One region of the Bacillus bruguierae genome, then DNA from elsewhere that is predicted to be linked to it. Evidence: a T-box and tRNA genes for the amino acid it is inferred to sense, from the RefSeq annotation. Region 1 holds a T-box; the other holds one or more tRNA genes.
What was found. A T-box is a leader RNA that pairs with one kind of tRNA and senses whether it is charged. The one in region 1 lies ahead of thrS (threonine--tRNA ligase), so its partner is inferred to be a tRNA-Thr.
Positions count from the first base shown of each region.

Region 2: it has a tRNA-Thr gene. The T-box ahead of thrS (threonine--tRNA ligase) is inferred to sense a tRNA for this amino acid. The anticodon was not compared.

Region 1 covers NZ_JBAWSX010000008.1:171,023-174,406, reverse strand. The annotation lists gene thrS (threonine--tRNA ligase) at 1-1,838, opposite strand, end outside; T-box leader at 1,885-2,115, opposite strand; T-box leader at 2,158-2,388, opposite strand; T-box leader at 2,430-2,661, opposite strand; gene WAZ07_RS15070 (AAA family ATPase) at 2,888-3,384, shown strand, end outside.
Region 2 covers NZ_JBAWSX010000027.1:181-3,564, forward strand. The annotation lists rRNA gene rrf (5S ribosomal RNA) at 75-190, shown strand; tRNA gene WAZ07_RS24950 (tRNA-Val) at 195-270, shown strand; tRNA gene WAZ07_RS24955 (tRNA-Tyr) at 287-370, shown strand; tRNA gene WAZ07_RS24960 (tRNA-Gln) at 377-451, shown strand; tRNA gene WAZ07_RS24965 (tRNA-Lys) at 457-532, shown strand; tRNA gene WAZ07_RS24970 (tRNA-Leu) at 550-630, shown strand; tRNA gene WAZ07_RS24975 (tRNA-Gly) at 667-741, shown strand; tRNA gene WAZ07_RS24980 (tRNA-Leu) at 756-844, shown strand; tRNA gene WAZ07_RS24985 (tRNA-Arg) at 848-921, shown strand; tRNA gene WAZ07_RS24990 (tRNA-Pro) at 931-1,004, shown strand; tRNA gene WAZ07_RS24995 (tRNA-Ala) at 1,019-1,094, shown strand; tRNA gene WAZ07_RS25000 (tRNA-Ser) at 1,113-1,205, shown strand; tRNA gene WAZ07_RS25005 (tRNA-Met) at 1,234-1,310, shown strand; tRNA gene WAZ07_RS25010 (tRNA-Asp) at 1,313-1,388, shown strand; tRNA gene WAZ07_RS25015 (tRNA-Phe) at 1,399-1,474, shown strand; tRNA gene WAZ07_RS25020 (tRNA-Thr) at 1,496-1,571, shown strand; tRNA gene WAZ07_RS25025 (tRNA-Trp) at 1,575-1,645, shown strand; tRNA gene WAZ07_RS25030 (tRNA-Ile) at 1,656-1,732, shown strand; tRNA gene WAZ07_RS25035 (tRNA-Asn) at 1,736-1,810, shown strand; tRNA gene WAZ07_RS25040 (tRNA-Glu) at 1,812-1,883, shown strand; gene WAZ07_RS25045 (CBS domain-containing protein) at 2,630-3,049, shown strand; gene WAZ07_RS25050 (DUF3965 domain-containing protein) at 3,384-3,384, shown strand, end outside.

The DNA of each region.
Region 1 (3,384 bases):
TTTCGAATGTTTACTTCGTTACGCTCGGCTTCTTGATCGCCAACGACAAGGACATATGGGATTTTTTGAACTTGCGCTTCTCGCATTTTATAACCAAGTTTTTCATTGCGAAGATCAAGTTCTACTCGTACACCAGCATCTTTTAACTTTGCTTCTATTTCTTTTGCGTATTGTTCATGTACTTCGGCAGATACAGGAATGATTTTCGCTTGAACGGGAGCTAACCATGTTGGGAATGCTCCGGCAAAATGTTCGATTAAGATTCCGAAGAAACGGTCAAGTGAACCGAATACAGCACGGTGAATAACAACAGGACGTTGTTTTTCATTTTTTTCATTAATATAGCTTAAGTTAAATTTCTCCGGCATTTGGAAATCGAGCTGTACAGTTGCGCATTGATGACTTCTATTTAAAGCGTCTTTAATATGGAAGTCAATTTTCGGACCGTAAAACGCTCCGTCACCTTCATTGATTTTATAGCGGAAATTGAGCTCTTCTAGTACATTTTGCAGGGCACCTTCCGCCTTGTTCCATAACTCGTCATCTCCCATTGAATTTTCTGGTCTTGTAGAGAGCTCAACTTCATATTCAAAACCAAATGTACGATATACATAATCGATTAAATCAATTACTCCTTTTATTTCATCTTCAATTTGTTCAGGTGTTACAAAAATATGGGCATCATCTTGACAGAATGTACGAACTCTAAGAAGTCCATTAAGAGCGCCGCTAAATTCATGACGATGGACTTGCCCAAATTCAGCCATTCGAACTGGTAAATCACGATAAGAGTGCAGCTTATTTCTAAACATTAACATGTGACCAGGGCAGTTCATTGGTTTTAAAGCAAATTTTCCATGATCAACTTCTGTGAAATACATATTCTCTTTATAATGGTTCCAATGACCGGAGTTTTCCCATAGTTTTTGATTCATCATTAAAGGAGTACGAACTTCTTGATAATTACGCTTTTGCTGAATCCCTCGTAAAAAAGCTTCCATTTCGTTTCGGATAATTTGTCCTTTTGGTAAATAAAATGGCATTCCTGGCGCTTCTTCAGAGAACATAAATAATTCTAATTCATTGCCTAATTTACGATGATTGCGTTTTGCGGCTTCTTCTAAAAAGATTACATACTCATCTAGTTCCTTTTTAGAAGGGAAGGCAACCCCATATATTCTTTGAAGGACTTGGTTATTACTGTCACCGCGCCAATATGCTCCTGAAACATTTGTTAATTTAAAAGCTTTCATAAAACCAGTAGATGGTAAATGTGGTCCGCGGCATAAGTCTAAAAATTCACCTTGTTTGTAAAGAGTTATGTTTTGATCAGCAGGGACATCTTGTAATAGCTCTAATTTTAAATGGTCACCGAGTTCTTCAAATATTTGTTTTGCTTCATCGCGGCTTACTTCGATTCGTTGAATTTCTAAATTTTCATCAATGATTTTTTGCATTTCTTGTTCAATATGAACTAACTCTTCAACTGCAATACTATTTGGAAGATCCATATCATAATAAAATCCATTTTCGATAACAGGACCAACGCCTAAGTTAACGTGACCGTGTATTCTTTTAACAGCTTGTGCTAATATGTGGGCTGCTGTATGTCGCATTACGTCTAAGCTTTCTTTTGATTCTAAAGTTAAAATCTCAATTTCTGCATCTTCTTGTATGCTTCTGCGTAAATCAAATAGTTGCTGATTCACTTTTCCGGCAATAGCTTTCTTTTTTAACCCAGGGCTAATTGATTCTGCAATTGCCTCTAATGTAGTTCCTTTCATATACTCCTGTTCACGACCATTTGGAAAACGAATTTGAATCATTTTGTTACTCATCATTATCACTCCATTTCATAATATAAAAAAACGCACTCATCCCTAAAACAGGGACGAGTGCGTTAAAACCCGTGGTTCCACCCAGATTCCCATCGTACTTAAAAAAGCGTTGATGGCTCCATTCGCTGTAACGTAGCGTCTACGGCATTGGATACTATGTTTCCCCAATACAGCTCCAAGGTGGTAAGTATATTCTCCTGCGTTAGGAAGATCTCAGCAATTCTTCCTTCTCTGTAAAACCGTAAAGAATATCTCGTGTCCTTTTCATTGCCAATTGATATATAGAATTGAGAAAAATAAAAAACGCACTCATCCCTAAAACAGGGACGAGTGCGTTAAAACCCGTGGTTCCACCCAGATTCCCATCACACTTAAAAAAGCGTCGATGGCTCCATGCACTGTAACGTAGCGTCTACGGTATTGGATACTATGTTTCCCCAATACAGCTCCAAGGTGGTAAGTGTATTCTCCTGCGTTTAGGAAGATCTCAGCAATTCTTCCTTCTCTGTAAAACCGTAAGAATATCTCGTGTCCTTTTCATAGCTAATTGTTATATGGAATTAAGAAAATAAAAAACGCACTCATCCCTAAAATAGGGACGAGTGCGTTAAAACCCGTGGTTCCACCCAGATTCCCATCGCACTTAAAAAAGCGTCGATGGCTCCATGCACTGTAACGTAGCGTCTACGGTATTGGATACTATGTTTCCCCAATACAGCTCCAAGGTGGTAAGTGTATTCTCCTGCGTTTAGGAAGATCTCAGCAATTCTTCCTTCTCTGTAAAACCGTAAAGAATATCTCGTGTCCTTTTCGTTGCTTTTTTATAGCATTAGTATGTTGATTCATAATATACAGTATTCAAATTACTTTTGCAAATGTTTTTTTTGGAATGAATTGTATTTTTTATAATTCAGTATATGTAAGAAGAAAACTTATTTTACAAAAAATCTCAAAAAAATAAGCAGTTAGTACATGAATTTTGCTATACTACAAATAAATATCAGAAAAAACAGAAAATTTATTATAGGAAGAGAAAGGGTGAAGAGGGCATGTCAATTTTAGAAAGAATCAGAGAAAATGTCTCGCAAGTGATTGTAGGAAAAGAAGAGGTTATTGATTTAGCGATGATCGCATTAGTAGCAAATGGACATGTTTTATTAGAAGATGTTCCAGGAACGGGGAAGACGTCATTAGCGAAAAGTCTTGCAAAAAGTATAGATGGAAAATTTCAGCGTGTACAGTTTACATCAGATACATTACCAGGAGATGTAGTAGGTTTAGAGTATTTCGATATGAAAGAATCTGATTTTAAAACGAGGATGGGGCCGATTTTCGCTAATATCGTGTTAGTCGATGAAATTAATCGTGCCGTTCCGCGTACACAGTCTGCTTTATTAGAAGTAATGGAGGAGCGTACCGTTACGATTGCTGGGGAGACGCATGTATTGCCGCAGCCGTTTATTGTACTTGCTACGCAAAATCCGCTAGAGTCTGCCGGTACTTTTCCGCTTCCGGATGCGCAGTTAGATCGCTTTTTATTAACGAT
Region 2 (3,384 bases), on a different contig from region 1:
TTGAGAGAATATAAAAAACTTGTTGACTTTTTCGGTGAATCAAGTATAATAATGATTGTCTCAAATGAATATAGTCTGGTAATGATGGCAGAGAGGTCACACCCGTTCCCATACCGAACACGGAAGTTAAGCTCTCTAGCGCCGATGGTAGTTGGGACTTTGTCCCTGTGAGAGTAGGACGTTGCCAGGCAAATGGAGGATTAGCTCAGCTGGGAGAGCACCTGCCTTACAAGCAGGGGGTCGGCGGTTCGATCCCGTCATCCTCCACCATATAATCTTAAATGTCGGAGGGGTAGCGAAGTGGCTAAACGCGGCGGACTGTAAATCCGCTCCTTCGGGTTCGGCAGTTCGAATCTGCCCCCCTCCACCATTTCGATGGGCTATAGCCAAGCGGTAAGGCAACGGACTTTGACTCCGTCATGCGCTGGTTCGAATCCAGCTAGCCCAGCCATTTAAGAGCCATTAGCTCAGTTGGTAGAGCATCTGACTTTTAATCAGAGGGTCGAAGGTTCGAGTCCTTCATGGCTCACCATTTTTAAAATGTAATATGCGGGTGTGGCGGAATTGGCAGACGCACCAGACTTAGGATCTGGCGCCTTTGGCGTGGGGGTTCGACTCCCTTCACCCGCACTCTTAATTAAATAAGCAATAAGTCATATATGTTTTGCGGAAGTAGTTCAGTGGTAGAATACAACCTTGCCAAGGTTGGGGTCGCGGGTTCGAATCCCGTCTTCCGCTCCAATTTTCAATATGACGCCGGGGTGGCGGAACAGGCAGACGCACAGGACTTAAAATCCTGCGGTGGGTGACCACCGTGCGGGTTCGACCCCCGCCCTCGGCACCATATGCGCCCGTAGCTCAATTGGATAGAGCGTTTGACTACGGATCAAAAGGTTAGGGGTTCGAGTCCTCTCGGGCGCGCTTTATTAACGGGAAGTGGCTCAGCTTGGTAGAGCACCTGGTTTGGGACCAGGGGGTCGCAGGTTCGAATCCTGTCTTCCCGATAGTTTTTTAAAATGGGGCCTTAGCTCAGCTGGGAGAGCGCCTGCCTTGCACGCAGGAGGTCAGCGGTTCGATCCCGCTAGGCTCCACCATTAAAGCTTCATATATACGGAGGTATACCCAAGTTCGGCTGAAGGGATCGGTCTTGAAAACCGACAGGCGGCGAGAGTCGCGCGGGGGTTCGAATCCCTCTACCTCCTCCATTTTTTATTTAAAAGAATATTATATCATCGCGGGGTGGAGCAGTCTGGTAGCTCGTCGGGCTCATAACCCGAAGGTCGCAGGTTCAAATCCTGTCCCCGCAACCAATGGTCCCGTGGTGTAGTGGTTAACATGCCTGCCTGTCACGCAGGAGATCGCCGGTTCGACCCCGGTCGGGACCGCCATTTACATAAAGGCTCGGTAGCTCAGTCGGTAGAGCAGAGGACTGAAAATCCTCGTGTCGGCGGTTCGATTCCGTCCCGAGCCACCATTTTTTTTTGTAAAAAAACTAGCCGGCTTAGCTCAATTGGTAGAGCAACTGACTTGTAATCAGTAGGTTGGGGGTTCAAGTCCTCTAGCCGGCACCACTTAGGGGCATAGTTTAAAGGTAGAACAGAGGTCTCCAAAACCTCCGGTGTGGGTTCGATTCCTACTGCCCCTGTAAGAAATATGGGCCTATAGCTCAGCTGGTTAGAGCGCACGCCTGATAAGCGTGAGGTCGATGGTTCGAGTCCATTTAGGCCCACCATATTCCGCAGTAGCTCAGTGGTAGAGCTATCGGCTGTTAACCGATCGGTCGTAGGTTCGAGTCCTACCTGCGGAGCCATGGCCCGTTGGTCAAGTGGTTAAGACACCGCCCTTTCACGGCGGTAACACGGGTTCGAATCCCGTACGGGTCATTATAAAAAGAGTCAGCACTATGCTGACTCTTTTTATTTGAAGAAAAATAATATTATACATTATATTTTCTGTATATCGTATTTATTATAACGAATTATAATTACTTCTGATTAATGATCTCCTTATACATATATTTATTGAGCTACTTTTGGACAGTAAGAATGAGAATGCTTCAACTAACCAAAAGTAGTCGAATAAAGAAAATCTACTGATGGCCGTATCAAGCTATTATAACAATAAGTATATCTTTATCATATTATAAAATGTTTTATTTTTTATTATAAATAATGAAGGATTTTGTATGATTTTGTGTAATTAGGAAAGAATATAGTACATTATATTTTTACCAATTGATTATTTTAGCTATACTCAGAATTGAACTACATCAATTCATTTTGATGATTGTACAACGGAATGTTGCATGAATATTTTACGGTATAAAGTATTTCTTTTACTAACCTCATCCTGCTTATTGCTCTGTATCTTTACAAGCTGCCTTCTCAAATAAGAACGATAAAGTCTATATTTACTCTCCGCAATTCTAAAGTTTTTAGAATTGGTCATTGTAACTGTGAATATCCAATTTATTTTGCGTTTTATGATTACATAGTTTTCTACATTTGATAAAGTGTAATTTCATCTGTTTTTAATAAGAGATGGTATCTCGTTTATCTTTTAAGGAACTTGCGAATTGAAATGAAGAGGGTTGGAGATGCTAAAGTGTGTAAAGGAGGGTAATATATTTATGACAACTGTTCGAGAATTGATGAGCACGAATATTGTACAATGTACATCACTAGATAACGTATATGAAGCAGCGGTGAAAATGAAAGAAGAAGATATAGGAATGATTCCTGTTGTGGAGAATAATCAAGTTATCGGACTTGTAACAGACCGTGATTTGGTTGTGCGGGGAATTGCAGAAAAACATCCAGGTTCCAATCAAATTACAAATGTTATGACAACACAAATTATTTCTGTGTCACCTGATGACGCTATTGAAAAAGCGACAGAGTTAATGGCACGTTACCAAATAAGAAGATTGCCAGTAGTTGAACATGGACAACTTGTTGGGATGCTATCACTTGGTGATTTAGCAACAACTAAATATGCAGATGATCAAGCAGGCGTTGCCTTAAGTGAAATATCAGAGCAAACAGACTAAATAAATACTTTTATTCTGTTTGCAATTTGCTATTTGAGGGCAGGAATGCTTCATCTGAAAATTTATTTGAAAGCAATGATGTAGTGAAGGATAAGCATGTTAATATGCGCCTAATTAGTTTAATTCATAATCTGTGGGGGTTTCCCCGCAGATTAAATTCACATTTTATGTAAATTATTTTTGGAATTTTTGTTAATAACTATTAACATATGAAAAAAATGATATACTAATAAATATAAGCATTATATGTTATTTTGAATATAATAATATTGATGGATAGTTTAATAGCATTCAAATATTTTATCATACATATAGAAAATGGAGGGGGAATTATA